Regions from separate parts of the Streptomyces hazeniae genome, predicted to be linked through region 2. Evidence: predicted binding sites of a transcription regulator. Region 2 holds the regulator's gene; the other holds the start of a gene.

Region 1 (15,293 bases), on a different contig from region 2:
CCTGCCTGCGCATCGGCGTGCACGACACCGACCCGCTGCGCGCCTTCCAGGCCTCCCTGCGCGGTCTGGACCGCGACTGGGCCGACAGCCTCGCGGACGACCTGGCCGGACCGCTCGCCCGCATCGACGAGTTCGCCGGGGCGACGCCGGCGCGGCGTCGCACGCTGCTCGCCGAACTGCGGGACTCGCTGGCCGCGATCCAGCGCGGGCTCGGCGCCGGGGAGCCGCGCGTCCCGCAGACCGTGCTCTACGAGGACGCCGCCCCGGTCGCGCCGTCCGGCTGCGACCTGGCCGCCTGGAGCCGGATCGCCGGGGAGCCGCTGCGGGACGTGGAGCGCGCGCTGCCCGCCTTCGACGTGACGCTGCCGCAACGCCTGACGTTCCAGGGCTTCTTCACCGCCCGCTTCGGCCAGGGCGGGCGGTGCGACGACCTGCTCAAGCTGGTCCACGACTTCCACGAGGACTTCTTCGACCAGTACATCTCCTTCACCGCCAAGCGCAGCACGTTCGACGCCGAAGGCCGGTACGTGCCGGAGGAGAACTGGCTCGGGCTGCCCCGCATCAAGGCGCTCGACACCGCCCGGCAGACCTTCTTCGAGGGCATGCGCGAGGTGTGGGAGCGCAGCGGCGCGTCAGCGGCCGGCTCGGGCGTCGCCGAGGTGGAGATCGGCGAGGGCCTCCTCGACGCCGTCGCCGGCGGACTCGACGGCGTGGCCCCGGCGTTCGCGCCGCTCAGCCACCACGTGCAGCTCGCCGAGCGGCCCGGCGACCCGCTCGTCGTCCTCAACCGTTCCTACGGCGGCCTGTCGTTCCCGTTCAGCCGCTTCACGCACTGCTTCGACGGGCTCGCGGACCGGCTGCGCGAGGAGACCCGGCGGCTCGCGCCCGACGGCGCGGTCTTCGCAGAGATCACCGGCGGCCCGGTGACCAGCAACCTCAACCTGCACGACCGGCTGCTGGACTACGAGATCGTGTGCCCCGGCGAGACCGGCGGCGTGCCCGAGGAACACCGGCTGCACCTGGACGACCTGTACATCGTCCACGACGCCGACGCCGACCGGCTGGTCCTGCGCTCCACCCGCCTGGACCGCGAGGTGATCCCCGTCTACCTCGGCTACCTGGTCCCGCTGGCGCTCCCGGAGATCCCGCGCACCCTGCTGCTGCTCTCCCCGACCTCCATGACCCGCCTCGACGTCTGGGGCGGCGTCCCGCCGGGCGAGCCGGACGAGGGGGTGACCACGCGCCCCCGCGTGCGGCACGGCAGCGTGGTGCTCAGCCGGCGCAGCTGGAGCGCGCCCGCCTCGGCGCTCCCGCTGCGCGGACCCGGCGTCACCGACGCCGACTGGTATCTCGGCTGGCACCGCTGGCGCCGCCGGCACCGCCTGCCCGACCGGGTGTTCGCCACCGTCTCGGACGGCGGCGGGCGCGGCGCGACCAGCGCCAAGCCGCAGTACGTCGACTTCGACAGCCACCTCTCGCTGACCGCCTTCGAGGCGCTGCTGCGCACGGCGGAGGCGCGCGTGGTGTTCCGCGAGGCGCTGCCCGACGAGGACGACCTGCACACCGTCTCCGGACGCGGCCGGCACGTCGCCGAGATGGCCCTGGAGACCGCGCCCGCCCCCGAGGGAAGGACCCGCACGTGAACGCCGAAGTGACCGCCTCCGGCACCGCAGCCCCCGCCGGTACGGACGCCGCCGCGAGGGCCGCGTCCGGCGGGGAGCACCGGGGCGCCTGGCAGGCCACCCACGTCTTCTACGCCGCCAACCCCCGCCCGCTCCTGCTCCAGTGCGTCCGCCCGCTGGTGCGGGAACTGGACGCCGACGGGCTGCTCGCCAACTGGTTCTTCATCAACTACTGGCTGGAGGGCCCGCACGTGCGGCTGCGGGTGCGGCCGTCCTCGCCCGAGGCGGAGCCGGAGGTGCGGCGCCGCACCGAGGAGGCGATCGACACCTTCCTCGCCGAACGCCCGGCGCTGTACGAGGTGGACACCGGCTTCCTCAACGAGTTCTACAACGCGCTGTTCGACATCGAGTTCCCGGACGCCGAACGCAGCCCGTACACCGACGACGAGGGCCGGATGAACCTGCGGCCCAACAACTCGCGGCACGCCATGCCGTACGACCCGGAGTACGCCAAGTACGGCGGCCCGGCCGGGATCGAGCTGGCCGAGTGGCACTTCCGGTACTCCAGCGAACTGGTCCTGGACGCCTTCCGCACCAAGAACCTGCACCTGCGCACCGTGCTGCTGGGCACGTCGGCGCAGCTGATGATGGTGATGGCCGCCTGCTTCCTGCCCGACGAGGAGGACCTGGCGGACTTCCTGGACGACTACTACCACTTCTGGCACAAGGCGTTCCCCGGCACGGGTTTCATCGGGGACAAGGAGTACGAGAACAACTACGCGGCCACGGCGCCGTCGCTGTCCCGCATGTTCGGCGCGATCCGTTCGGCGCTCGCCGCCGGGGAGGACGAGAAGCTGCCCGACTTCCTCGCCGGCTGGGCCGCGCACTGCCGCGAACTGCGCGACCGGGTGCGGGAACTGGCGGCCGACGGCGCACTGGTCTTCGGCTTCGACAAGGGCGCGCGCGAGAAGCGCATCACCGACCCGGACGGGGCCCTGAAGGTCCTCCTCTCCCCGTACATGCACATGACGAACAACCGGCTGCACGTGACCATCCGGGACGAGGCCTACCTCTCCCACGTGCTGCACCGCGTGCTGCGGGAGGACGGCCCCGGAGGCGCGACGTGACCGCGCCCGCCGAGCGGACCGGGGGCGGCGCGGCGCCGGAGGCGGCGCCGGGCCCGCACCCGCGGCCGGGAGCCGCCGCGGAGTACCGCCCGCAACTGCGGCCCGGGGTGCTGCTCGGCGACGCCGTGCTGCGCGGCGACCGCTTCGTCCACCTGGTGAAGAACACCGGCGACGGCCGGTCGTTCGAACTCGGCCCGCGGGAGCACCACCTGCTCTCCCGGATGGACGGCACCCGCACCCTGGCCGAGCTGGGGCGCGGGTACGCGGAGGCGTTCGGGCGGCGGCTCGGCGACGGCAACTGGACCCAGCTGCTCACCCTGCTCGGCAGCCGCGGCCTGCTCGTGGGCGGCCCCGCCGCCGACCCGCCGGAGGAGGAGGCGAAGCCGTCCACCGGCACGCTGCGCATGGTCGCCGACGCCGACGCCACCGCCCGTCGGCTGCACCGCGCCGTCGGCTTCCTGCTGCACCCCCTCTGCCTGCTGCCGCTGCTCGCCGCCGTGCTCGCCATGGAGACGATGCTGGTGCTCCGCGCGGACGAGGTGCTCGAAGGGACCGCCGCCACGTTCGCGAACCCGGTGCTCATCACCGGCGCCGCGCTGCTGATGTGGCTGTCCACGGCTCTGCACGAACTGGCGCACGGCGTGGTCGCCGTGCGCTTCGGCGGCACCGTCGGCGAGATCGGGCTGCGCTGGAAACCGGTCCCGATCATGTACTGCAGCGTGGAGAACTACCTCTTCCTGCCCCGCCGCCGGGACCGGATCTTCACCGCCGTCGCCGGGGCGGTGGCGAACCTGCTGTTCCTGCTGCCGTTCTGCGCGCTCTGGCTGTTCGTCCCGGTCGACGACGCCACCCGCGACGGGCTGGCCGGGCTGCTGCTCATCGGCACCGTCCAGGCGCTGGCCATGCTGCTCCCGTTGCCGCCGCTGGACGGCTACAAGGTGGTGAGCCAGGCCGCCGGCGCCACCGCCCTGGCCGCCTCCAGCCGTGACTACCTGCGCCTCGCCCTGCGCCGCGACCCCGCGGCGAAGCGGTACCCGCGCCGTGCCCGTGCCGTCTACACCGCCTACGGGCTCGGCTCCACCGCCGTGGTCGCCGGGCTGGCGGTCCTCGCCGCCCTGCTCGTCGCCTCGCTGTTCCACCCGTGAAGGAGAACCACGTGTCCACCACCCCCACGCCACCCCCCGGCACGGCCGCCGCCGCGGACACCGGGCCCGACACGGCCGCCGCCGCAGGTACCGGCCCGGAGCCCGCCGTCGAACTGACCGACGTGCACAAGCGCTACGGCGACACCCGCGCCGTCGACGGCGTGTCCCTCACCGTCCGCCGCGGCGAGTTCCTCGGACTGCTCGGCCCCAACGGCGCGGGGAAGACCACGCTGGTGGAGATCATGGAGGGGCTGCGGCAGGCCGACGCCGGCACCGTCGGCGTCCTCGGCACGTCGCCCTGGCCCCGCAACCTGGCGCTGCTGCCCCGCATCGGCCTGCAGACCCAGGCGTCGGCCTTCTTCGTCCGCCTCACCGCGCGCGAGCACCTGCGGACCGTCGCCGCGCTGTACGGCGCCGCCCGCGACGCCGCCGAACGCACCCTGGCCATGGTCGGCCTCACCGAACAGGGCGACACCCAGGTGGAGGGACTGTCCGGCGGCCAGCGGCAGCGGCTGGCCATCGCCTCGGCGCTGGTGCACGGCCCGGAGCTGATCTTCCTCGACGAGCCCACCGCCGCCCTCGACCCGCAGGCGCGCCGCGACCTGTGGCAGGTGCTGCGCGACCTCAAGGGCGAGGGCCGCACGATCGTCTACACCACCCACCACCTCGACGAGGCCGAGACGCTGTGCGACCGCGTCGCGATCATCGTGAACGGCCGCATCACCGCATTGGACACGCCCGCCCGGCTGGTCGCCGCCGGCAGCGGCAACACCCGCCTGCTCGTGCCCGCCGACCGGCTCACCGAGGCCCGCGCCCGCGAACTCCCCGGCGTGCTCGACGTGCAGGTCGACGGCGACGTGGTGGTGCTGGAGACCACCGAAGCGGGCCCCCTGCTCAGCGCCGTCGAGGCGGTCGCCGGGCTCCAGGGCGTCCGCACCCGCACCGCCAGCCTGGAGGACGTCTACCTGCAACTCACCGCGACCGGCGACCGCTGACCGCACCCCGCCACGGCGACACACCCCCCACGCCCACCCCTTCCCGACACGGAGCAACGCCCATGAGTGCGTACGCGGCGCTGACCACGGCCGGCTACCGGGCCTACACGCGCGACAAGACCACCCTCTTCTTCTCCTTCGCCTTCCCGCTGCTCTTCCTCGTCGTCTTCGGCCTGATCTTCTCCGGCCAGGACGTCGACCAGAGCGGAAAGCCCTACATCAGCTACATCGCTCCCGGCGTGCTCTCCTGGGGCGTCGCCAACTCCGCCGTGTTCTGGATCGGCTTCGTCCTCATGCAGTGGCGGCGCGACGACCTGCTGCGCCTCATCCGCATGACGCCCACCCGCCTGCCCACCGTGCTCGGCTCGCGCTACGTACTGGCGCTCGCCGTCGGCGTGGCGCAGACCGTGCTGTTCGTCGGCGTCGCGATGCTTCCCGCGTTCGGCCTGGAGGTCGACGGCCGGGTGCTGCTGATGATCCCGGTGCTGATCCTCGGCGTGACCGCGTTCCTCGCGCTCGGCGTCATCGTCGGCACGTACGGGAAGACGCCGGAGGCCGTCGCCGCGATCGCCAACTGCATCATGGTGCCGATGGCGTTCCTGTCCGGCGCGTTCTTCCCCATCGACGCCATGCCGGAGTGGATCCAGACCGGCTCCCACGTGCTCCCGCTGCGCTGGTTCAACGAGGGCGTGTCCGTCGCGCTGCTCGGTGACGGCAGCACCGCAGACGTCGCGCTGGCCTGCGCCGGACTCACCGGCTTCACCGTCCTCTTCGGGCTGGTCGCGCTGCGCACCTTCCGCTGGAGCGACCGCGCATGACGACGACGCCCACCGTGCCGCCGCCCGCGGACGCCGCCGCCTCCCCGGGGCCGCGCGCGCTGGAGTCCGCGCGCGCCCACCTGCAGCGCGAACTCGACCCCCGCTACGTGCAGTTCCCCGCCTGCGCCGCCGACGCCGGACCGCAGCCGCTGGTGGTGCCGCTCGGCGCGGCGGACGTGCTCGGCGACGCCGCCGGCGACCCGTACGCCGCGGTGCGGCCGCACGCCACCGTGCACCTCACCGCCCGCGCCGTGCTCATCGGACCGTGGGGCGGCGAGGCGGAGGCCCCCGGCTGCGGGCGGTGCCTCGGCATGCGCTGGCAGCGGCTGCGCAGCCGCTCCGAACGCGAGGCCCTGGAGGGCCGGCAGCCCCTGCAGGGCGCCGAGGACTGGCCGTTGCTCACGCCGTTCGCGGTGGACGCCGTACGTGCCGCCTGGTCGTCGGCGTTCGGCCCGGTCCACGAGTCGGACCCGGCCCCGGCCGGTCCGGTGGCCGCGCTGCGGCCGCCCCGGGCCGTGCCGGCGTCACCCGGAGCCGAAGGGCTGCCGCGCGTGACCCGCGTCGACCTGGCCACGCTCGCGCTGGCCACCTTCCCGATGCTCCCCGAACCGCTGTGCCCGCACTGCGTGCAGCGTGTGCCGGACACCCCCGAGGCCGGCCGGATACCGCTCGGCCCGGCGCCCAAGCCGGACCCGGACGGCTACCGCGTCCGGCCCCTGGAGTCGTTCCCGCTACCCGGCGACGCGCTGGCCAACCCGGTGTGCGGCGCCCTCGGCTCGGGCACCTGGATCAACCCGGCCTCGACCACCACCGCCCCCGTCGCGGGCAGCGTCTTCGTACGCGGCTACGCCGGGCTCAACGACGTGACCTTCAGCGGCCAGGCCAGCCGCTACACCACCAGCCGGCTGCTCACCTACCTGGAGGGCCTGGAACGCTACGCCGGCACCCACCGCCGTCGTCCCGAACAGCCCGTCGTCGCCTCCCTCGACGCCCTCCGGTCGGCCGGGGAGCCGGTGCTGGACCCCGCCGCGTGCGGCTTCTACGCCCCGGAGACCTACGCCACCGACCCCATGGTCAGCCCCTTCGACCCGGCCCGGGCGATCCCCTGGCTGTGGGGCCACTCGCTGCGCGACGACCGGCCGATCCTGGTGCCGGCCCGGCTGGTGCACTACAGCGCGGGTGTCGCGGCGGACAACTTCGTCTTCGAGTGCTCCAACGGCTGTGCCACCGGCGGCAGTCCGGTGGAGGCGATGCTGTTCGCGCTGCTGGAGCTGATCGAGCGGGACGCGTTCCTGCTGGCCTGGCACACCCGCACCCCGCTCACCGAGATCGACCTCGGCTCCTGCACCGGCCGCACCGTGCGGTCGCTGCTGGACCGGGCCGGCATGCACGGCTACGACGTGCGGGCCTACGACACGCGGATGGACCTGCCGGTCCCCGTGGTCACCGGGCTCGCGGTGCGCCGGGACGGCGGCCCGGGCACGCTGTCCTTCGGCGCCGCCGCCGGGTTCGACCCGGAGGACGCCGTCGAGTCCGCGCTCTCCGAGGTGCTCACCTACATCCCGCACCTGCCGTACCAGGTCACCGAGCGGCAGGCGGAACTGGAGGCCATGGCGGCCGACTTCGGCCGCGTCCTGCACCTCAAGGACCACGCCCAGCTGCACGGGCTGCCCGGCATGGCGCACCACTCGCGGGAGTTCCTGGAACCGGCCGGACGCGGCGGCATCCCGGAGCTGTTCGCCGACTGGCACCGCGAACGGCCGCGCACCGGCGACCTCGTGGACGACCTGCGGCTGCTCGTCGACGCGCTGGCCGACGCCGGCCACGACGTCATCGCGGTGGACCAGACGGCGCCCGAGCAGCGGCGGATGGGCCTGCACACGGTCTGCGCGACCGTTCCCGGGCTGCTGCCGCTCGACTTCGGATGGAACCGGCAGCGGGTGCTGCGGACGCCCCGGCTGCTCACCGGGCTCAGACAGGCGGGCAGACGGGCCGACGACCTTCCGGCAGCCGACGTCAAACGCGTACCGCACCCGTTCCCGTAACCCCCGAGGGGAGTTCCCGTGCCGCACCCGCAACGTCAGCAGAGCGGCCCGCAGGCCCCGTTCCCCGTCGCCGCCACACACGGCAGCGGCCCGTTCCCGCGCCGGAGACGGCGGTACGGGAACGGGCCGCTGGGGTACCTGAGATACCCGAGTCCGGTGGGAACCGGATCAGGCGCTGCAGGAGGTGGTGCTGGTGGTGCTGGAGCAGGTCGAGGTCGACGAGCAGGAGGTGGAACCGGCCAGGACGACCTCGGCCGCGTCGGAGTAGTCCGAGATCTCGAAGGTCTCCGACTCGAGCTCCAGGATCTCGTCGGCGAGCGTGGCGAGCTGCGTCTTCTCAGCCATGGTGTCTCCTCAAGTCGCGCCGGCGGCCGGCTGTTCCGGCTGCGCGCCCCGGCGTCGGAACCATTGGACCCGGCGCCACTGGCAGATCCGCACGGCTTCCGCTGTCACACCGCTGACAACCGGTGTCAGCGGACTGCTCGGCATATGCGCAACGCGTGCAGCACGCTCGGAACGCGTACCCGAAGGAGGCGCTGATGGCCACGGCGGCGGTCGCGGACCCGGCGGGCGCGGACCCGGGCCCCGGCCCGCGCGGTCCGGCCGTGCCCTCCGACGTCCTGCGCGCCGCCCTGGAGCTGTACCTGGACCTGCACGCCCATCCCGAGCTGTCCGGTGCGGAGTCGCGCACCGCGGCCCGGTTCGCCGACGCCCTGGAGCGTGCGGGCTGCACGGTGACGCGGGGGGTGGGCGGGCACGGCGTGGTCGGCGTCCTGACGTCCGCCCCTTCCGGGGACGGGGACGGGAACGGGGACGGACGCCCGCCCGGCCCCACCGTGCTGCTGCGCGCCGAGCTGGACGCGCTCCCCGTCACCGAGAACACCGGCCTCGCCTACGCCAGTTCGGTGCCCGGAGTGATGCACGCCTGCGGCCACGACCTGCATCTCGCGGCGCTGTACGGCGCCGTGGCGATGCTCGCCGCCCGCCGCGAACGCTGGCGCGGCACCGTGCTCGTCGTCGGCCAGCCGGCCGAGGAGACCCTGGACGGCGCCCGGGCCATGCTGGAGGACGGCCTCTACGCACGCTTCGGCGTCCCCGACGTCGTGCTCGCCCAGCACACCGCGCCGCTGCCTGCGGGCACGGTCGCCCACGGCGACGGACCGGTGCTGGCGGGCAGCACCGCACTGGACGTCCGCATCCACGGCCGCGGCGGGCACGGGGGCGCGCCGCAGCTGACCGTCGACCCGGTGGTCACCGCCGCCGCGGCCGTACTGCGCCTGCAGACCGTGGTGTCGCGGGAGGCCGCGCCCGCCGAGCAGGCCGTGCTGACCGTCGGCGCGCTGCACGCGGGCGAACGGGCCAACGTCGTTCCCGAGTCGGCCGCCCTGTCGGTCGGCCTGCGCGCCTTCTCCCCGGGCGCGCTGGCGCGGATGGAGACGGCCGTCGAACGGATCGTGCGCGGCGAGTGCGCGGCGGGCGGCTGCCCGCGCGAACCGGAGTTCGCCGTCGCCGCGCGCTCACCCGTCCTGCAGCCCGACGCGGACCTGACGACCACCCTGCGGGGTGGCCATGCGCGTCTGTTGGGGACGGAGCGGGTACTCCCGTGGCAGGCTGGAACCGCGGCCGAGGACTTTGCCTGGTTCGGGGCCGCGGGCGCGGACGTGCACGGCGCTGCCGGAGTGCGTACCGCGTACTGGATGCTGGGGGTGACCGGGGCCCGCACATGGCGGGCCGCCGCGCGAGCGCATGCCGACGGTGCGTACGGCATGCGTGGCGAAGCGCGCGGCGTTCCGGCCAATCACGCACCGGAGTTCGCGCCGGACGTGCGTGTCGCGCTGCCCACGGGCATCGCGGCGATGTGCGACGGCGCCGAAGCGATTCTGGACGTTCCGGAGGGGGAAACGTGCCGATGACGAGTGTGACCAGGGCCGACAGCAGTACGGTCCTCAGCTGCGCCTTCATGGACATCGTGGTGGTGCGCCGGGAGCCCTGTGCTCCCGGCGGAGAGACCACGGTCGTCCGGCTTCTGGGACTGCTGCCGCCCCACTGGAGTTGCCTGCCGGAGGTCGAACGGGACCGTGTGGTGCTGCACGTGATGCTGGGCAGCACCGACGGCTGTGACGCCGTCCGCACCGAGGTGGAGGAGGTGATGGCGGACCCGGCCATGCGTGGCTGGTTCGCCGAGACCTGACCCGGGGCGCGCGGCCGCGCGCCCCCGTGGAGGACCGGGCCCGCCTCGGCGGGCCCGGGATCAGACCCAGCCGTGTTCGCGGGCCAGCAGCGCCGCCTGGGCGCGGCTCGCCGCGCCCAGCACCCGCATCAGGTCGGCCACGTGCCGGCGGTAGGTGCGTACGGAGATCCCCAGCTCCCGCGCACCCGCCTCGTCCTTGCCGACCGACACCATCGAGGCGAGCACCCGGCGCTCCATCTCCGAGAGCGTCGGTGTGCCGTCCGGCTCGCTGATGGCGGTGAGCAGGTCCTCGGCCTGGTCCCAGATCTTCTCGAAGAGCGCGATGATGTTGCACACCAGGCCGCTCTCGTGGGCCAGCAGCGCCCCGCGCGAGGTGTCGCCGGGGTCGACGGGCACCAGGGCGACCCGGCGGTCGTAGACCAGGATGCGTTCGGAGGCGTCGTCGGCGACGCGGATCTGTGCGCCCTTGTGCGCCAGCTCCCGCAGGTAGGCGACGGTCGGCGGGTGGGTGGTCGCCTTGCGCAGCACGACGTTCCGGATGCGCACCCCGCGTCTGAGGCAGCGCATGTCCAGCGGCCGGGCGTGGTCGATGTTGGCCGGGGTGAGTTCGGTGTAGGGCTCGACCGAGAGGATCTCCTCGCGGGCGAAGAACGCCAGGTCGTCGATCCGGCTGCGGATCTGGGCCAGGTCGGTGAGCTGCTCCACTCCCTGCGGGGCGGGCGTACGCGAGCCCATCTCCGCGCGTAGAGCATCGATGACGTAGCGTGACTGGGTCACCCGCATGATCTCCTCGTGGAGTTCGTGCAGGCGGCGGTCCATCAGCCGGGCCATGGCGATGTCGGGATTGGTCGGGGTGTACGCGTGGCGTTCGCCGCTGTCGCGCACCAGGCCGAACTCCCGGAGACGTTCCAGCGCCCGCTTCGCGACGGGCGCGTCGATGTGCATCTTCACGTGGAGGTCGTCCGCGGGGGTGCCGGGATGGCGGAGGAAGTGCCGGTAGATCTCTTCTTCCTCCGCGGAGATGCCGAAGACTGACATCATGTTGGTACCCAAGTCGGCCCCCTGCTGCTCGGATGGCGAACCGGTGGTGTGGCTCGTTGGTCGGGCGAGCACCACGGCGCGCGAGCAGAGCGCCGGGCGGGTCGAGGCCAGCGTATGCCGTGAACAGCCACAGGTGCAGTGCGAGGAGGCAACAGAAGTGGAACCTGTGGACGAACCGTGATCGATGTCCTCGCTCTGCGTGGCGGTACCGGTTCGTAGGGCCACGCGCGGTGCTCAAGTTGCCCGATGGACAACGAAGTTGTCGCAGATTCAACAGTCCCGTCCGCGCGGCGGCGGGCCCGCACCGTGACCGGTACGGGCCCGCGGCGGCCGGCGGAGGGTATGCGGCCCTCGCGCACGGCGGTCAGGCGCGGTAGGCCGTCCAGAACTCGTTCATGCGGTCCACCTGGCCCTGGGTGAACAGGGTCATGCAGGAGTCGTACGTGTAGTCCATGAAGTTGTGGATCGGGTCGGCGCCCCCGCCGCTGCAGGTGTCGCGGCCCGTCGGGCACTCGAACGCGGGGCTGGCCTCGGCCGCGGTGTCCGAGACGTAGTCGCCCTGGCCGCCGCAGCCGCCCTGGAAGGTGTGGTACAGGCCCATCCAGTGGCCGACCTCGTGCGTGCCGGTGTCGCCCTCGTCGTAGTTGGTGGCCGAGCCGCCCGGCAGCGACGCGTCGAGGACGACGACGCCGTCCATCTCCGGCTCGCTCTGGTAGGAGGTCGGGAAGGTGGCCCAGCCGAGCAGGCCGCCGCCCAGGTTGGCGGTGTAGAAGTTCAGCGCGTTCGCGCCGCCCTGGCGGAGGCTGGACTTCATGTTGGCCTCGGCCGCGCTGTCCGGCTGGAGGCCGTTGTACCAGTTGGCGTTGTCCGTGTAGGTCGTGTCGACCAGCTCGAAGCTGTAGGGCGACGCGGTGTTGCCCGAGCCGACACCGCCGAAGGCGTCGTTGAGGACGTCCATCTGGGCGCCGATGTCGCCGGCGGTCAGCTTGCCGGTCGCGCCGTCGTGGACGACGTGGAAGTAGACGGGGATGGTGACGGGGGCGAGCTGGCCGTTCTTGCCCTTCTTCTGCGCGAGCAGACCGTCGGCGCGCATCCGGTCGAGCTTCTTGTCGAGGGCCCGCTCCATCGCGGCGGCCTTCTTCGCGCTCACCGCGTTGGGTTCGTGGGCGGCGTGGTCGTGGCCGTGCGGGCGGGCCACGCGGGCGGCGGCGGGTGCGTTGCCGTGGCCCTCGGCGTGGCTGGGCTCGGAGTTTCCGTGGCCCTCAGCGGTGCGGCACTCCGCGTCGACCGATGCGGCGGTCGTGGAGCGGGCGGCGTCGGCGGCGGCTCCCGTGGGGGCGGAGACGGGCACGAGGGCGAGTGTTCCGGCCACTGCGGCGATACCGATGAGGCGGTTACGGGCGGATGGGGATATTCGTCTGAATCGGCGCAAGGTGCGCTCCTCCCGAGACACCGGCGCGAGGGATCTCCTCGCATCCGCGGCGCACGCTATGGCTGAGTGGCGAAAGTCAGCCAGGCTCGATCCGGCCCAAAGATTCGACGCAGCGTCGCCATCGGTGAGTGTGAGAGGTCTGGACAACTCGCGCCGGTGGGCCCACGCGACCGCCGTGTGACGCAGAACACTGCGGCATGTGCGCGGATTCGTACGGATGTGCGCCCGGCGTGCCGGGGTGGGTCGTCCCGCGTCAAGGGCCGGGAAGGGTCATCGAAATCTGGCTGGAAAGCGTCTTGCCTCGTCGCTTACCGGCAAGGAATGCGCCGGGTACCGGACGCCTGGGAGGCGTGGAGTGCAGGAGTGGGCCGACCGGTGGGGCGTGCGAGGTGCGGGAGGCGGCCGGGAGGGGTGCGACATCCGGGTCGTCCGGGGCGTGCGGGGCGTGCGGGGGCGGGGGTCGCCGGGGGGGTGTCCCGCGCGCCGGGGGTTGCGGCGTGCGTCAGAGGCGGCTCATGGTGCGGTCGACGGTGACCTCGATCAGCACCCGCTCCGGGTTGGGCTTCGGGCGCCGGCCGTAGCGCGCCTCGTACCGCTCCTCGGCGTCGGCGATCAGTGAGGGCTCGGTGCGGACCACCGCCCGGCCCTCCAGGGTGGCCCACCGCCGGCGGTCCACCTGGCACAGGGCGACCCGGCTGCCCTCCGGCCCGGCCGCCCGCACGTTGCGCACCTTCCGGCTCGTCCCGCGCGCGACCACCCGGGCCGTACGCGTGCCGGGGTCGTACGTCACGCTCACCGGGACCACGTGCGGCGTGCCGTCGGGGCGGAAGGTGGTGAGAGTGGAGTAGTGGCGTTCGCGCCAGAAGGCGAGGAACGCCGGGTCGTCCTGGAGGGCCATGCCCCGACCGTAGCGCGGGGCTTCACGGTGGTGGGGGCGGCTCGCGGGTGCCCTCGCGAGCACTGCGCGGACTGCTGCCGATATAGTTGAGTGGAACAGACTCAACTTGTTGTACCGTGGACCGTGCAAGCCATGGGATGTCGAGGAAGAAGGAGGCAGAGACGAGCGTGGACGCCGAGCTGACCAACAGGAGCCGGGACGCGATCAGCGCGGCCAACGACCGGGCCGTCACCGACGGGCACCCCGACATCACCCCGGCCCATCTGCTGCTCGCCCTGCTCGAGGGCGAGGACAACGAGAACATCCAGGACCTGCTCGCCGGGGTCGAGGCGGACCAGGCCGCGCTGCGGGCCGGCGCCGAGCGGGAGCTCGCCGGACTGCCGCGCGTCCAGGGCTCCACCGTCTCCCGTCCGCAGGCCGACCGTGCGCTGCTCGCCGTGATCGCCGACGCCGGGCAGCGGGCCAAGGAGCTGGGCGACGCCTTCATCTCCACCGAGCACCTGCTGATCGGCGTCGCCGCCCGCGGCGGGCGTACCGGCGAGCTGCTCGCGGAGCAGGGCGCCACCGACAAGAAGCTGCTGGCGGCGTTCGAGGAGGTCCGCGGCGGCCGCCGGGTCACCACCCCCGACCCCGAGGGCACGTACAAGGCGCTGGAGAAGTTCGGCACCGACTTCACCGCGGCCGCGCGCGAGGGCCGGCTCGACCCGGTCATCGGCCGCGACCAGGAGATCCGCCGTGTCGTGCAGGTGCTCTCCCGCCGCACCAAGAACAACCCGGTGCTGATCGGCGAGCCCGGCGTCGGCAAGACCGCCGTCGTGGAGGGGCTGGCCCAGCGCATCGTGAAGGGCGACGTCCCGGAGTCGCTGCGGAACAAGCGCCTCGTCGCCCTCGACATCGGCGCCATGCTGGCCGGCGCGAAATACCGCGGCGAGTTCGAGGAGCGGCTGAAGACCGTGCTCGGCGAGATCAAGTCCAGCGACGGGCAGATCATCACCTTCATCGACGAGCTGCACACCGTCGTCGGCGCAGGCGCGGGCGGCGACTCCGCCATGGACGCGGGCAACATGCTCAAGCCGATGCTGGCCCGCGGCGAACTGCGAATGGTCGGCGCCACCACGCTGGACGAGTACCGCGAGCGGATCGAGAAGGACGCCGCGCTGGAGCGCCGGTTCCAGCAGGTGCTGGTCGCCGAGCCCACCGTCGAGGACTCCATCGCGATCCTGCGCGGACTCAAGGGCCGCTACGAGGCGCACCACAAGGTGCAGATCGCGGACGGCGCGCTGGTCGCCGCCGCCACCCTCTCCGACCGCTACATCACCTCCCGCTTCCTCCCCGACAAGGCCATCGACCTCGTCGACGAGGCCGCCTCCCGGCTGCGGATGGAGATCGACTCCTCCCCGGTGGAGATCGACGAGCTCCAGCGCGCGGTGGACCGGCTGCGGATGGAGGAGCTCGCGCTCACCAACGAGACCGACCCCGGCTCGGTGCAGCGCCTGGAGCGCCTGCGCCGCGAGCTCGCCGACAAGGAGGAGGAGCTGCGCGGCCTGACCGCCCGCTGGGAGAAGGAGAAGCAGGGCCTCAACCGGGTCGGTGAGCTGAAGGAACGCCTGGACGAGGCGCGCGGCCGGGCCGAGCGTGCGCAGCGCGACGGCGACTTCGAGGCCGCCTCCCAGCTGCTGTACGGCGAGATCCCGGCGCTGGAGCGCGAGCTGGAGGAGGCCAGCGAGGCCGAGGAGGTCGCCGACAAGCAGGCCGCGGCCGCTCCCAGGGAACTGATGGTCAAGGAGGAGGTCGGCCCGGACGACATCGCGGACGTCGTCGCCTCCTGGACGGGCATCCCGGCCGGCCGGCTGCTGGAGGGCGAGACGCAGAAGCTGCTGCGCATGGAGGACGAGCTGGGCCGCCGCCTGATCGGCCAGACGGAGGCGGTGCGCGCGGTGTCCGACGCCGTACGGCGCAGCCGCGCCGGGGTGGCCGAC
Region 2 (15,293 bases):
ACCCGACCCCGCCACCAGCCGCACGTAAGAGAGAAGCGACCCCTCGCATGGCAACCAGCACGCGCCCCCACGCGCACCGCGCCGGCGGACCCCGGACGGACGGGTCCGCGGCCGCGCCGCCCATGACGCACCGCCAGATCATGGAGGCCCTGTCCGGGCTGCTGCTCGGCATGTTCGTCGCGATCCTGTCGTCGACGATCGTCTCCACCGCACTGCCGCAGATCATCGCCGACCTGGACGGCAGCCAGAGCTCCTACACCTGGGTGGTCACCGCCACCCTGCTCACGATGACCGCCACCACCCCGCTGTGGGGCAAACTCGCCGACCTCACCAGCAAGAAGGTGCTGGTCCAGACGTCGCTGGTCGTCTTCGTGCTGGCGTCCTGCGGCGCCGGCCTGTCACAGAACACCGGCACGCTGATCGCCTTCCGCGCGGTGCAGGGCATAGGCATGGGCGGCCTGACCGCCCTGGCGCAGATCATCCTGGCCGCCATGATCTCGCCGCGCGAACGCGGGCGGTACAACGGCTACCTGGGCGCCACCTTCGCCGTCGCGACCGTCGGCGGCCCGCTGCTCGGCGGCGTCATCACCGACACCGCCTGGCTCGGCTGGCGCTGGTGCTTCTACGCCGGCGTCCCGTTCGCCGTGATCGCGCTGCTGGTCCTCCAGAAGACCCTGCACCTGCCCGTGGTCAAGCGCCAGGGCGTCCGGATCGACTGGCTGGGCTCCGGCGTCTTCGCGGCCTCCGTCTCGCTGCTGCTGGTGTGGGTGACCCTGGCCGGCGACTCGTACGCCTGGCTGTCGTGGCAGACCTACGCCATGGTGGGCGGCTCGGTGGCGCTCGCGCTGCTCTTCCTCCTCGTCGAGTCGCGGGCGAAGGAGCCGATCGTCCCGCTGCGGCTGTTCCGCAACCGCACCATCACGCTCGCCTCGCTCGCGTCGCTGTTCGTCGGCGTCGCGATGTTCGGTGCGACGGTCTTCCTGGCCCAGTACTTCCAGCTGGCCCGCGGCGAGTCGCCGACCATGGCCGGGCTGATGACCACACCGATGATCGGCGGGCTGTTCGTCTCCTCGACCGTCTCCGGGCAGATCATCACCCGGACCGGGCGCTGGAAGGCGTGGCTCGTCGCGGGCGGCGTGCTGCTCACCGGCGGCCTCGCCCTGCTGGGCGGCGTGCGCTACGACACCGCGTACTGGCAGGTCGCGGTGTTCATGGGCCTGCTCGGCCTCGGCGTCGGCATGATGATGCAGAACCTCGTCCTGTGCACCCAGAACCAGGTGGACACGCGGGACCTCGGCGCCGCCAGCTCCGTCGTGACCTTCTTCCGCTCGCTGGGCGGCGCGGTCGGCGTCTCCGTGCTGGGCGCCGTGCTCGCCGAGCGCATCGCGGACTACGTGCGCGAAGGCATGGCGGAGCTGGGCGCCCCGGCCGGCGGCTCCGGCGGGGCAGCCGGCGGCATCCCCGACCTGAGCGAACTCCCCGCCCCCGTACGGGCGGTGGTGGAGAGCGCCTACGGACACGGCATCGCCGACATCTACCTGTACGCGGCGCCGATCGCGCTGGTCGCGCTGCTCCTGGTGGTGTTCATCGCGGAGGTGCCGCTGCGCACCAGGTCCGCGATGGAGGAGGACGCCGCGCAGGAAGAGCCGTCCCTGACGAAGACACCCGCCGCCCCGGTGACCGGCGACGCGGTGACCGGCGACGCGGTGACCGCCGCCCCGGTGACCGCCGCCCCGGTGACGCTCGACGCCGCGAGCGCCCCGGCCACGCCCGCGCCGCGGCTCGCGGGCACGGTGCGGGCCGCGGACGGCACCGGCCTCCCCGCCTCCCGGGTCACCCTGATCTCCCTGGACGGACGGCAGCTCGGCCGCTGCGTCACGCACGCCGACGGCTCGTACGCGCTGGACGCCCCCGGCGTCGGCAGCTATGTGGTGATCGCCGCCGCCGACGGCCACCAGCCGCAGGCGTCCACCGTCGCCCTCGGCGAGGGCCGGGTCCGTCACGACCCGGTGCTGGCGGGCACCACGGGCCTCACCGCCCAGGTGCGCAGCGCCACGGACGGCCGCCCGGTGCCGGAGGCGAGGGTCGTGGTGACCGACGTGCGCGGCGATGTGCTCGCCACCGGCAAGACCGGTGAGCAGGGCGACTTCACCTTCGACGAGCTGCCGGCCGGCACCTTCACCGTCGCCGTGAACGCGCCCGGGCACCGGCCGGCCGCCCGGCCGGTCGACGTCGACGCGCTCGGCGCCCGCTGTGTCGAGATCGCGCTGGCCCCGGGCGCACGCCTCCAGGGCAGCGTCCGGGCGGGCGCGGACCGCCGTCCGCTGGCCGACGCGCGGGTCACGCTCGTCGACGAGGCGGGCGGCGTCGTCGCCACATCGACGACGGGGGAGGATGGTGCCTACGCGTTCACCGACCTGGCCGAGGGCGAGTACACCGTCGTCGCCAGCGGCTACCCGCCGGCGGCGAGCGCGCTGAAGGTGGACGGCCGCGGCGTCGACGGCTACGACGTCGAGCTGTTCCATCCCGAGTCCTGAACGGCGCGCGACGAGGCGCGGAAGGAAGGAACACGAGCTGATGGCAGGCGTACGTGCGGACATCCGGACCCGTGACGGCTGGGCGGTGCGGCACGCGGTGCTGACCGTCACGGACGCGGCGGGCGAGCAGGTGCTGCGCGCGCCCGTCGACGACGACGGCTCCGTCCGTACCGACGAGCCGCTGCCCGCGGGCTCGTACACGGTCCTCGTCACCGCCGTCGGCTACGCCCCCGCCGCCGTCACCGCCCTGGTGACCGCGTCGGGGCGGGCCGACGTCGGCACCCTGGAGCTGGCCCGGCAGGACGGCACCCGGCTGCCCGCGCCGGGCCCGTGGACCATCGACCCGGCGCACTCCCGGGTCGCCGCCACCGCCCAGCACCTGGGGATCTCCAGCGTGCACGGGCGGTTCACCGCGTTCGGCGGCCGTATCGACATCGCCGAGGACCCGGAGAAGTCCCGCGTGGAGGCGGTGATACGCGCGGACAGCATCGACACCGGCAACGCGCTGCGCGACCGGCACATCCGCTCCGCCGACTTCCTCAACGTCGCCGAGCACCCGGACATCACCTACCGCACCACCGGAGTCGAGGCGGCCGGCGCCGACCGGTGGACCGTGCGCGGGCAGCTGGCCATGCACGGCCTGGTGCGGAACGTGGACCTCGACCTGACCTGCCTGGGCACCGGCCCGGACTCCGCAGGCGCGCAGCGGGCGGCGTTCCGCGCCACGACCGAACTGCGCCGGCACGACTTCGCGATGACCTACAACCAGGTCGTCGCGGCGGGCATCGCGGCCATCGGCACCACGCTGAAGGTCGAGCTGGACATCCAGGCCGTGCAGGGCGAGTCGCTGCCGTCGACGCCGGAGTAGCAGCGCCCGGACCGGCACACCCCACGTGACTCGGGCGGAACCCGCCCTTCCGGGGGCGGGTTCCGGACGGGTTCCGTACCCGTTCCGCGGCGGTCGACGGCCCTCCGCCGCGAACAGCGGGCGGCGCACGGGTGACGGACGGGTGCGGCGCCGCTGGTGGGCCTCCCCCGCTCGCGCGGAAGGTGACCGGCGTCACCGTCACCACGTGCAGCTGATTCAACACTCAACGTTACTGAAAACGGATGGTCGGACGTGCATCCGGCGCCGCTTCCCGACAGACTCTCGACCGCTGTCCGTCACACCAAGCGGAAGGTCTGTCACCATGCGTCACCTCGTGAAGTCCGCAGCGGCGATCCCGTTGCTGGCCGCAGGCGCTCTCGTCGGTCTCCTCAGTGGCACGGCGACCGCCGCGCCCACGGCGCCCGACTCGCTCTACGCCCCCTCGGCCCTCGTCCTCACCGTGGGAGACGGCGAGAGCGCCGCCACCGCGGTGCCGCTGCGCGCCGTCACCCTCACCTGCGGCCCGCAGGCCGCGGGCTCCCACCCGGCCGCGGCCGCCGCCTGCGGTGAACTCGCCTCGGCCGGCGGGAACTTCGCCTCGATCGGCACCGGCGGCTCCGACCGCTTCTGCCCGCTGGTCCACGACCCGGTCGTCGTCACCGCGACCGGCGTGTACGACGGTCGCCGAGTCGACTTCGAACGCACCTACGGCAACGCCTGCGAGATGGGAGCCTCCGGCACGGCGGTCTTCGCCTTCTAGGCAGGCTCTCCGCCCAGACGTCCCGCGAGCGCCTCCCCGCGGCGGGACGGGCCACCCGGCCCACCGGGCGGACGTGGGGTCCCCCCGTGCCCCATGTCCGCCCGGCTTCTCCTTCCCGGCTCCTTCCCGGCTCTTTCCCGGCCCCTTCCCGGCTCCTTCCGGACCCGCGTCACCCCGCCCTCCGGGCGGGCGGCCGCTCAGCCGCGGGGGTAGGTCTGGGCGTCCATGACGTCGAGGTTGAGGAAGCGGGGCTCGCCCGTGCAGAGTTCGCGCATGCGGGCCGCGACCTCCTGCGTCTCCGGCAGGTCGTTGTTCCGCATCGCCGCCTCGTAGGAGGGGAACTCCACGATGTCGACGTAGTGGTCGGTGCGTTCGCGGTCGTGGGTGTGGAACTCGTGCGTGAGGGTGCGCTTCCCCTCGGTCGCCCGGAGGAACTCGTCGTAGAGCAGCTCCATCTCCGCGGGCCGCTTCGTGTCGTACTCGATGACCTGGATGAACGTCATCGCCATCACTCTCTCGAAGACCGGTTCCGATGATGCTCGCCCCCTCCTTCCATCCTGCGCCCGCGCGCGGCGACCGGCACGGCGGGACGGGCAGGGACGCCGGACCGAGCGGGACGCCGACGGCCTCCGTCGCCTCCGCAGGTGCGGAGGCGACGGAGGCCGTCGGTGTGCGGGGCCGCTCAGTCCCGGCGGGAGCGCTTGGGCCGCCAGACGACCAGCGCGCTCGACTGGTGCACCTCGCTGTACGGCACGAGGTCCCGGCGGTAGGAGGCGTGCACCTGCTGCTCGCGCTGACGCATCGCCACCGCCGCTCCCTCCACGGCCTGCTGGAGTTCGGCGACCCGCGACTGGAGCGCGGTGACCTGGTTCTCCAGCTCGATGATGCGCTTGATGCCGGCGAGGTTGATGCCCTCGTCCTGGCTGAGCTGCTGCACCTGGCGCAGCAGCTCGATGTCCCGGGCCGAGTAGCGCCGGCCGCGGCCGGCCGTACGGTCCGGGGAGACCAGGCCGAGACGGTCGTACTGGCGGAGCGTCTGCGGGTGGAGCCCGGAGAGCTGCGCCGCCACCGAGATGACGTAGACCGGGGAGTCGTCGGTCAGCTCGTACGGCTGCCGCCCCCCGAAACGCTGGCTGTTGCCGCCTCGGCCGGGCATCTCAGTCTCCCTTCGCTGCCTTGAACAGCGCCGCTCTCGGGTCCTCGTCCGCGGTGGCGTCGCGGTAGGCCTCGAGAGTGTCCCGCGCCTTGTCGCCCAAGTCACCCGGCACCGCCACGTCGACGGTGACCAGCAGGTCGCCGCGGGTGCCGTCCTTCCGGGTGGCGCCCTTGCCGCGGGCCCGCATGGTGCGGCCGCTCGGGGTGCCCGGCGGCAGCTTGAGCGTGACCGGCGGGCCGCCGAGGGTCGGCACCTTGATCTCGCCGCCGAGCGCGGCCTCCGGGAAGGTGACCGGCACGGTGACCGTGAGGTTGTCGCCCCTGCGCCCGAAGACGGGGTGCTTGTCGACGTGGACCACGACGTACAGGTCGCCGTTGGGGCCGCCGCGCTCGCCGGGGGCGCCCTTGCCGCGCAGCCGGATGCGCTGCCCGTCGGTGACGCCCGCGGGGATGCGGACCTGCATGGTGCGCGAGGAGGTCGCCCGCCCGCTGCCCTTGCAGACCTCGCACGGGTCCTGCGCGATCAGGCCGCGGCCCTTGCAGTCCACGCACGGGTCGGTGAGCGAGAAGCCACCGCCGCCGCCCCGGCTGACCTGGCCGGTGCCGACACAGGTCGGGCACACCCTCGGCGTGCCGTTCTTGTCGCCGGTCCCGGAACAGGCCTTGCAGGCGGCGGAGGAGGACATCCGCAGCGGCACCGTCGCGCCGTCCACGGCCTCGGTGAAGCTGAGCGTCACCTCGGACTCGACGTCCTGCCCGCGCCGCGGCTGCGTACGGCCGCCCGTACCGCCGCGGTTGAACAGGCCGCCGAACACGTCGCCCAGACCGCCGCCGAAGCCGCCGCCCTGGGGTCCGCCGGCCGGGCCGCCCTGGGTGCCGCCGAAGAGGTCGCCCAGGTCGAAGTTGAACGAACCGCCGCCCGCCCCGGGCCCGGGGCGGAATCCGCCGCCGCTCCCGAAGAGGGCGCGCGCCTCGTCGTACTCCTTGCGCCGCTTGGCGTCACCGAGGACGTCGTACGCCTCCGAGGCGTCCTTGAAGCGCTCCTCGGCGGACGCGTCGCCCCGGTTGGCGTCCGGGTGGTTCTCCCGGGCGAGCTTCCGGTAGGCCTTCTTGATCTCGGCCTCGGTGGCGTCCTTCGGGACGCCGAGGACCTTGTAGTAGTCCTTCTCGATGAAGTCCTTGGTGCTCATCCCCGACGTCCCTCCTCTCCTGCGTCTCCGTACCCGACGTCAGCCCTCGTCCGGGCCACCGTCGTCCTCGTCGTCAGCCGCCTGCTCGTCCGGCTCCCCCTGCGCGCCCGGCTGCGGTTCGGCGACACCCACCCGCGCGGGACGGATGGTGCGCTCGCCGATGCGATACCCGGGCTGGAGGATCTGCACGCACGTCGTCTCGGTGACTTCCGGCGAGTACGAGTGCATCAGCGCCTCGTGCACGGTCGGGTCGAAGGGCTCGCCCTCCTTGCCGAACTGCATCAGGCCCATCTTGGCCGCGACCATCTCCAGCGACTCGGCGACCGACTTGAAGCCGCCCACCAGCTCGCCGTGGTCCCGGGCGCGGCCGATGTCGTCGAGCACCGGCAGCAGTTCCGTCAGGAGGTTCGCCACGGCGATCTCCTTGACGGAGACGCGGTCCCGCTCGACCCGGCGGCGGTAGTTCTGGAACTCCGCCTGGAGCCGCTGAAGATCCTGCGTCCGTTCGTTCAGCGCGGTGCGGGTCTGGTCGAGCTGCGCGGTCAGCGCCGCGCCCCCGGCCGCCGCACCCTGCCCGTCGGTCGCGTCCCCGGCCGGGCCGGCCGGGGCCGCCTCCTCCTCGGAGGCGGACCCGGCGGCCGCTGCCGCGTCGTCGGACGCGGCGTCGGTTTCGGCGTCGGCGGGGACGTCGGGCTCCTGCGCGAAGCCCGGGGTCTCCTCCGTCACGCGGCACCGTCCTTCGGCTTGTCGTCGTCCACGATCTCGGCGTCGACGACGTCGTCGTCACCGTCGGCCTTGGCCTCACCGGCGCCGGCTCCCGCGCCGGCCTCGGCGCCGTCGCCGCCCTGGGCGGCCTGCGCGTCGGCGTACAGCGCCTGGCCCAGCTTCTGGCTGGTGGCCGCGACCTTCTCGGAGGACTCGCGGATGGCGGCGGTGTCCTCGCCCTTCAGCTTCTCCTTGAGGTCGGTGAGTGCTTCCTCGACCTCGGTCTTGACGTCCCCGGGGACCTTCTCGTCGTTGTCCTTGAGGAACTTCTCGGTCGTGTAGACGAGCTGCTCGGCCTGGTTGCGGGTCTCCGCGGCCTCGCGGCGCTTGGAGTCCTCGTCGGCGTACTGCTCGGCGTCGCGCATCATGCGCTCGATGTCGTCCTTCGGCAGCGCGGAGCCGCCGGTGACGGTCATCTTCTGCTCCTTGCCGGTGCCGAGGTCCTTCGCCGCGACGTGCATGATGCCGTTCGCGTCGATGTCGAAGGTGACCTCGATCTGCGGCACACCGCGCGGGGCCGGGGGCAGGCCGGTCAGCTCGAACATGCCGAGCTTCTTGTTGTACGCCGCGATCTCGCGCTCGCCCTGGTAGACCTGGATCTGCACGGACGGCTGGTTGTCCTCGGCCGTGGTGAAGATCTCCGAACGCTTGGTCGGGATCGTGGTGTTGCGCTCGATCAGCTTGGTCATGATGCCGCCCTTGGTCTCGATGCCGAGGGACAGCGGGGTGACGTCGAGCAGCAGGACGTCCTTGACCTCGCCCTTGAGCACACCGGCCTGGAGGCTGGCGCCGATGGCGACGACCTCGTCCGGGTTGACGCCCTTGTTGGCCTCCTTGCCGCCGGTCAGCTCCTTGACCATGTCGGCGACGGCGGGCATGCGGGTCGAGCCGCCGACCAGGACCACGTGGTCGATCTCGGACAGCTGGATGCCGGCGTCCTTGATCACGTTGTGGAACGGCGTCTTGCAGCGGTCCAGCAGGTCCTGGGTGAGCTGCTGGAACTGGGCGCGGGTGAGCTTCTCGTCCAGGTGCAGCGGGCCCTCGGCGGAGGCGGTGATGTAGGGCAGGTTGATCGTGGTCTCCGAGGAGGAGGACAGCTCGATCTTCGCCTTCTCCGCGGCCTCGCGCAGACGCTGGAGCGCCATCTTGTCCTTGGCCAGGTCGACTCCGTGGCCGGAGTGGAACTGCTTGACCAGGTGGTCGACGACGCGCTGGTCCCAGTCGTCACCACCGAGGTGGTTGTCGCCGTTGGTCGCCTTGACCTCGACCACGCCGTCGCCGATCTCCAGCAGCGAGACGTCGAACGTACCGCCACCGAGGTCGAAGACCAGGATGGTCTGGTCCTCCTTCTCCATGCCGTAGGCGAGCGCGGCGGCGGTCGGCTCGTTGACGATGCGCAGGACGTTGAGGCCCGCGATCTCACCGGCCTCCTTGGTGGCCTGCCGCTCGTGGTCGTTGAAGTAGGCGGGGACGGTGATGACGGCGTCGGTCACCTTGTCGCCCAGGTAGGACTCGGCGTCCCGCTTCAGCTTCTGGAGCACGAACGCGCTCATCTGCTGCGGGTTGAAGTCCTTGCCGTCCAGGTTGATCTTCCAGTCGGTGCCCATGTGGCGCTTGACCGAGCGGACCGTACGGTCCACGTTGGTGACGGCCTGGCGCTTGGCCACCTCACCGACGAGCACCTCGCCGTTCTTGGCGAAGGCGACGACGGACGGCGTGGTCCTGGCGCCCTCGGCATTGGTGATGACGGTGGGCTCACCGCCCTCGAGAACACTGACGACGGAGTTCGTCGTACCCAGGTCGATGCCGACCGCTCGTGCCATTTCGGGTTCCTCCAGCTGATGCCTTGAGTGGATATGGCTCAAGAGTGCATGAGGCCCACGGATCTGTCAAAGGACCTGAGTCGTGCACGCTCAACTCTTATGCTGCACTTATGTGCACACCGGCATCACCGCAGTTCAGAGCACCCCCAGGTCCTCCCGATGCTGGGAGCCCCCGCACTTCGGCCGGGCCCGCGGCATCCCGTCAGCCCGGAGCGGCCTGCGAGTGCGGCAGGCGGTCCGACGCCTCGCACCACTCCACCGCGACCACGGCGGCGTCGTCCCGCAGCTCCCGGCCCGTGTGCCGGTCCACGGCGGCCAGCAGCCGGTCCGGCAGCACCTCGATCGGCGTTCTCAGCAAGGTCTCCGCCACCGGCAGCAACGGGAAGAACCGCCCGCCGGCGTCCCGCGCCTCGTCGATGCCGTCGGTGTACAGCAGCAGCCGCTCCCCCGGCTCCCATTCCCGGACGGACGCGGGGAAGTCGCCGGCGAACAGGTGCGCGAGCCCGAGCGGCGGCAGCGCGTCCTCGGGGCCGACGAAGCGTGCGGCGCGCCCGTTCATCAGCAGCGGCGGCGGGTGCCCGAGGTTCACCATGCACAGCTTCGGCCCGTCGATCTCCAGCAGCACGGCGGTCACGAACAGCTCACTGCCGTCCTGGGTGCCGGTGTAGGAGTCGCCCGGCTCCTTCTCCAGCCGCGCGACGGCCTCCGAGCAGCGCAGCGCCACCCGCGACACGTTCGGCTCGTGATGCGCCGCCTCGCGGAACGCGCCGAGCACGGCGGAGGCCGTACGAATGGCGGGCAGACCCTTGCCGCGGACATCGCCGATGATGAGCCGGATCCGGTCGCCCTCGACCACCGCCTCGTAGAGATCGCCGCCGATCCGGGCCTCGGACTCGGCGGCGACGTAGCGCGCCTCGAAGCGCAGCCCGCCTGCCTGACGCGGCATCGGCGGCAGCAGCGCGAGCTGGGCGGCCTCGGCCACCCGCTGCACCTGGGTGAGCTGGGCCTCCTGACGCTCTCTGGCGCTGGCAGCCATCAGGGAAGCGACGCTCACCACGAACACGGCGCCCACGACCGTGCCGTGGTAGAAGGGGCCGTCGTCGGCGTCGATGAGAGTGGCAGCCAGTCCGACGAACAGCGCGACGACGGACACGGCGAGAACCCGGCGCGGCGACCCGCGGATCGCCGCGAGGGCCGGAACGGGAGAGAGCAGCGAGCCGGCGCGCAGATTCGGCGCGTCGCCGATGTCGTCGCCGACCTCCATCAGGGCGACGACGACCAGCAGAATCCAGGGGAGCACGGCCCACATGAACCCGCGCCCCACCACATCCCGTGACCTGCTGCTCACTCGGCCCGCCATCCGGTTCGCCCCCAGAATCACTTTTATGCCGAAACGGTATCGCAGGAGGTCGGGCGACGCAGATCACCGCAGCATCGGGTGCAGCACTCCCGTGATACTGGGTAGGCTCGTACGAACCAGATAAGTTACTGCTTAGTAAATGAGCCGTCGCCGTGCCGGCGCAGGCTCGCCCGCAGGTCCGAGGAGCCGTCATGCAACTCGCCGCGATCGTCGTCTCGCTGGTGCTGGCCGTGGTCGGCACCGCGCTGTTCGCGCGCGCCATCGCCCAGATCTACCGGCACGTGAAGCTCGGGCAGGCGGTGCCCGCCGGCACCCGCACCGACGACCCCGGGCAACGCACGCTCACGGTGGCGCGCGAGTTCCTCGGGCACACCCGGATGAACCGCTGGGGCATCGTCGGCTTCGCGCACTGGTTCGTCGCCGTCGGCTTCTTCACCCTGGTGCTGACCCTCGTCAACGCCTTCGGCCAGCTGTTCCAGGCCGACTGGGTACTGCCGATCATCGGCACCTGGCTGCCGTACGAGATGTTCATCGAGTTCATCGGCCTGATGACGGTCCTGGGCATCGCCACGCTGATCGTCATCCGCCAGCTGAGCCGCCCCGACCGCCCGGGCCGCAAGTCCCGCTTCGCCGGCTCCACCACCTGGCAGGCGTACTTCGTCGAGGCCGTCATCCTCGTCATCGGCCTGGCCATCCTCACCCTGCGCGGCCTGGAGGGCGTGCTGCACGACGTGCACGGTTACGAGGCCGCGTACTTCGTCACCTACCCGCTGGTCGCCGCGTTCGACGGGCTGAGCGTCACGACCGTGCAGAACCTCGTCTACCTCGTCGCGATGCTCAAGATCGGCACGTCGTTCGTGTGGATGATCGTCGTCGGCCTCAACACCGACATGGGCGTCGCCTGGCACCGCTTCCTCGCCTTCCCCAACATCTGGTTCAAGCGCAACGCCGACGGCGCGACCGCGCTGGGCGAACTGAAGCCGATGACCTCCGGCGGCAAGGAGATCGACTTCGAGACCGCGCTCGACGAGGACAACGAGGAGGAGGTCCGCTTCGGCGTCTCCCAGGTCGAGGACTTCTCCTGGAAGGGCCTGCTGGACTTCTCCACCTGCACCGAGTGCGGCCGCTGCCAGTCGCAGTGCCCGGCCTGGAACACCGGCAAGCCGCTCTCGCCCAAGCTGCTGATCATGTCGCTGCGCGACCACGCGCACGCCAAGGCGCCGTACCTCCTCGCGGGTGGCGGCAAGTCCATGGAGGGCGAGGAGAAGGCCACCGAGGAACAGCTGCGCGGCGTCCCCGCCGACGCGCTGGCCGAGGCCGAACGCCCGCTGGTCGGCGACCTCGCCGCCGGCGGCGTCATCGACCCCGACGTCCTGTGGTCCTGCACCACCTGCGGCGCCTGCGTCGAACAGTGTCCCGTGGACATCGAGCACGTCGACCACATCGTCGACATGCGCCGCTACCAGGTGATGATCGAGTCGGCGTTCCCGAGCGAGGCCGGGACGATGCTCAAGAACCTGGAGAAGAAGGGCAACCCCTGGGGCCTGGCCAAGAAGCAGCGCCTGGCCTGGGTTCAGGAGGTCGATTTCGAGGTGCCGGTCGTCGGCAAGACCGTCGACGACCTCACCGAGGTCGAGTACCTGTACTGGGTCGGGTGCGCCGGCGCCCTGGAGGACCGGGCGAAGAAGACCACCAAGGCGTTCGCCGAACTCCTGCACATCGCGGGCGTGAAGTTCGCCATCATGGGCGGCGACGAGAAGTGCACGGGCGACTCCGCGCGACGGCTGGGCAACGAGTTCCTCTTCCAGCAGCTCGGCGAGGAGAACGTCGCCAACCTCAACGCCGCGTTCGGCGAGGACGAGGACGACGAGGCGACGAAGAAGCCCGCGGCGAAGAAGAAGATCGTCGCCACCTGCCCGCACTGCTTCAACACCATCGCCAACGAGTACCCGCAGCTCGGCGGGCACTACGAGGTGATCCACCACACCCAGCTGCTCCAGCACCTCGTCGACGAGGGCCGGCTCGTGCCCGTCACCCCCGTCGAGGGCCTGATCACCTACCACGACCCGTGCTACCTGGGCCGCCACAACAAGGTCTACACGCCGCCGCGCGAGATCATCGGCAAGGTCCCGGGCCTCCGCAACGAGGAGATGCACCGCCACAAGGAGCGCGGCTTCTGCTGCGGCGCCGGCGGCGCCCGGATGTGGATGGAGGAGCGGATCGGCAAGCGCATCAACAACGAGCGCGTGGACGAGGCCCTCGCCATCGAACCGGACATCGTCTCCACCGCCTGCCCGTTCTGCCTGGTGATGCTCTCCGACTCGGTCAACGGCAAGAAGAACGACGGGAAGGCCAAGGAGGAGCTCCAGGTCGTCGACGTGGCACAGCTCCTGCTGGACTCGGTGCGGACGCCCTCCGACCCGCCGCCCGCGGGCGGCGAGGACACGGCCGGCGAGCCCGACCCGGAGCCGCAGCCCGACCGCGACCCCGAGCCGAAGCCGGACCCGACTCCCGCGTCCTAGCCGTACGGACCCGCGCCGCGCGACGCCCCCTCGACGGCGGGCCCCTGCCCGGGGCCCGCCGTCGTCGTGCGTCCGCCTCTCCGCCCGCGCGCGTCACGTGCGATGCACCGCACGTGAACGGCCGTACAACCCTTGGTGTCCGTCGGAGGTCTCCCCCAACGTCCCCGCCAGGCGCCCTGACGGCTCCCGGCATCCGCTCTCGTGCCCAGGAGACTCACGCAGTGCCCAAGCGCTACCGCAGATCCGCCCTCGCCATCTCCGTCGCCGCCGCCGTCACCGGCGGCCTGATCACCGTCGCCGCGCCCGCCGTCGCCGAAGAGGCCACACTGCACGGCGACTTCAACGCCGACGGCTACCGCGACGTGGTCGTCTCCGCCTCGAACGCCCGCGTCGGCGGCGACTTCGGCGCGGGCCAGATCGTCGTCTACTGGGGCGGCCCCGACGGTCTGCAGCCCGACCGCCGTTCGCCGATCCACCAGGACTCGCGCGGCGTGCCCGGCTCCCCCGAGGAGGGCGACGGCTTCGGCGCCATGACGTACGCCGGGGACTTCGACGGCGACGGCGTGACCGACCTGGCCGTCGGTGCACCGGGCGAGGACCTGACGGGCGACAAGGACAGCGGGATGCTCACCGTGCTCTGGGGCTCCGCGTCCGGCCTGGTCAGCGGCGACACGCTCGCGAACCCCACGAAGTTCGACGGCGACTTCTTCGGCAAGGCCGTCGTCGCGGGCGACTTCGACGCCGACGGCGTCACCGACCTGGCCGCCGGCAGCTCCTCCCGCACGGTGGTCTTCTACCAGCAGGGCATCGACCGGGCCGGGGACGCCACCGAGTCCCGCTCGGTGCGGACCCCGATCCTCGACGGCGAAGGCGGCGTCTTCTTCCTGACCGCCGGAGACGTCGACGGCAACGGCGCCGACGACCTGGTCGTCAACGGTTTCGACTCCGAGATCGAGGACGGCTACCACTACAACGCCAACTTCTACTACCGCGGCGTCGCCGGCACGGGCATCGCCGGTTCCGCCGACCGCATGACCCCCGGCATCATCACCGGCATCGGCGACACCAACGGCGACGGCCACGGCGACCTCGTCATCGGCGAGTCCTGGGACGAGGGCGCGCCCGGCGCGGTCAAGGGCGGCAAGGTCAGCATCCGCTACGGAACGCCCGACGGTCCCAACGGCGTCGTGAAGGAGATCACCCAGGACTCCGGCGGCATCGCGGGCGGCTCGGAGAAGGACGACGCCTTCGGCGCGGAGCTGGACCTCGGCGACGTCAACGGCGACGGCCTCATGGACCTGGTCATCGGCTCGGCGGCGGAGAACCTCGGCGAGGACTTCGACACCGGCGCCGTGCACCTCCTCTACGGCTCGCCGACCGGCATCACCTCGACCGGCGCGCAGTACTTCAACCAGGACGTCCCCGGCGTCCCGGGCAGCAACGAGGACGAGGACTTCTTCGGCAGCGACGTCCACCTCGCCGACGTGGACGGGGACGGCAACGCGGACCTCACCATCGGCGCGAGCGGTGAGAACAGCGACAACGGCGCCGTCACCGCGCTGCGCTCCGACGGCGCGAAGATCACCACCAGCGGAGCCCAGTGGATGAGCACCACCTCCGCCGGCGTCTCCACCTCCGGCCGACCGCTGTTCGGCGTGAACTTCGCCGGCTGACCCCGGAAGCACGACGGCCGCCCCCACCCCCTCGGTGGGGGCGACGCGTACGGGTTCCCCTAGGGGATGTCACAGGTCAGACGCGATGTCCGGCCGTTTGCTGCCGGAGCGTCACCACAACCGCGCGGACACGGTACGTTCGAAGACGTGGCTGGATTCAGGATCGGACGCGGCAGGAACTCCCGCAACGCGCAGCAGGGACCGTACCCCCCGCACGGCCAGGCCCCGGAGCCGGGGCCCGGCCCGGGAGCGTACGGACAGGGACAGCACCAGGGACCGGCCTCGGGCGGTCGCGGCGGCCAGACCTGGCACGCCGGAGGCGGCGGCGGCCGGGGGGAACCGGAGTACTTCGGCGAGCCGCAGCGTGGCGGCTACGGCTACCCGGGCGGAGGCCCGCAGAGCGGCCACCCCGGCGACAGCCGCTCGCGCGCGGATAACCCCGGCCACACCAGGGCGTTCAGCATCCACGACCCCTCGCCGTACGGACACGACGGCGGCCCCGGCGACGGGCACGGCTACGACAGCGGCTACTCCGACGGCAGCGTGCACTCCGCCGGACACGCGCCGCCCGCCGGCCCGCGGCTGCACTGGAAGGAACTGCTCCAGGGCATCGTGCTCCGCCCGAACGCGACCTTCTACC

The links. The regulator HspR, encoded in region 2, represses chaperone genes until heat shock. The targets are predictions, from matches to a motif close to TTGAGNNNNNNNNNCTCAA.
Region 1: a site for HspR is predicted at 13,401-13,419, ahead of clpB (ATP-dependent chaperone ClpB). Genes of this name have one in related genera too.

Annotation. Positions count from the first base shown of each region.
Region 1 is NZ_JAVREQ010000010.1:12,664-27,956, forward strand. Features, by position in the region: gene RM572_RS12935 (lantibiotic dehydratase) at 1-1,643, shown strand, start outside; gene RM572_RS12940 (lantibiotic dehydratase C-terminal domain-containing protein) at 1,640-2,749, shown strand; gene RM572_RS12945 (M50 family metallopeptidase) at 2,845-3,894, shown strand; gene RM572_RS12950 (ABC transporter ATP-binding protein) at 4,008-4,889, shown strand; gene RM572_RS12955 (ABC transporter permease) at 4,952-5,707, shown strand; gene RM572_RS12960 (TOMM precursor leader peptide-binding protein) at 5,704-7,752, shown strand; gene RM572_RS12965 (thiazolylpeptide-type bacteriocin) at 7,921-8,097, opposite strand; gene RM572_RS12970 (amidohydrolase) at 8,292-9,665, shown strand; gene RM572_RS12975 (hypothetical protein) at 9,662-9,943, shown strand; gene RM572_RS12980 (helix-turn-helix transcriptional regulator) at 10,004-10,981, opposite strand; gene RM572_RS12985 (zinc metalloprotease) at 11,349-12,416, opposite strand; gene RM572_RS12990 (pyridoxamine 5'-phosphate oxidase family protein) at 12,919-13,314, opposite strand; gene clpB (ATP-dependent chaperone ClpB) at 13,482-15,293, shown strand, end outside.
Region 2 is NZ_JAVREQ010000013.1:10,611-25,903, reverse strand. Features, by position in the region: gene RM572_RS15515 (MarR family winged helix-turn-helix transcriptional regulator) at 1-28, shown strand, start outside; gene RM572_RS15510 (MFS transporter) at 48-2,537, shown strand; gene RM572_RS15505 (YceI family protein) at 2,578-3,405, shown strand; gene RM572_RS15500 (SSI family serine proteinase inhibitor) at 3,728-4,165, shown strand; gene RM572_RS15495 (hypothetical protein) at 4,363-4,668, opposite strand; gene RM572_RS15490 (heat shock protein transcriptional repressor HspR) at 4,848-5,321, opposite strand; gene dnaJ (molecular chaperone DnaJ) at 5,323-6,510, opposite strand; gene grpE (nucleotide exchange factor GrpE) at 6,550-7,236, opposite strand; gene dnaK (molecular chaperone DnaK) at 7,233-9,098, opposite strand; gene RM572_RS15470 (PP2C family protein-serine/threonine phosphatase) at 9,301-10,398, opposite strand; gene RM572_RS15465 ((Fe-S)-binding protein) at 10,650-12,980, shown strand; gene RM572_RS15460 (FG-GAP repeat domain-containing protein) at 13,202-14,653, shown strand; gene RM572_RS15455 (YIP1 family protein) at 14,801-15,293, shown strand, end outside.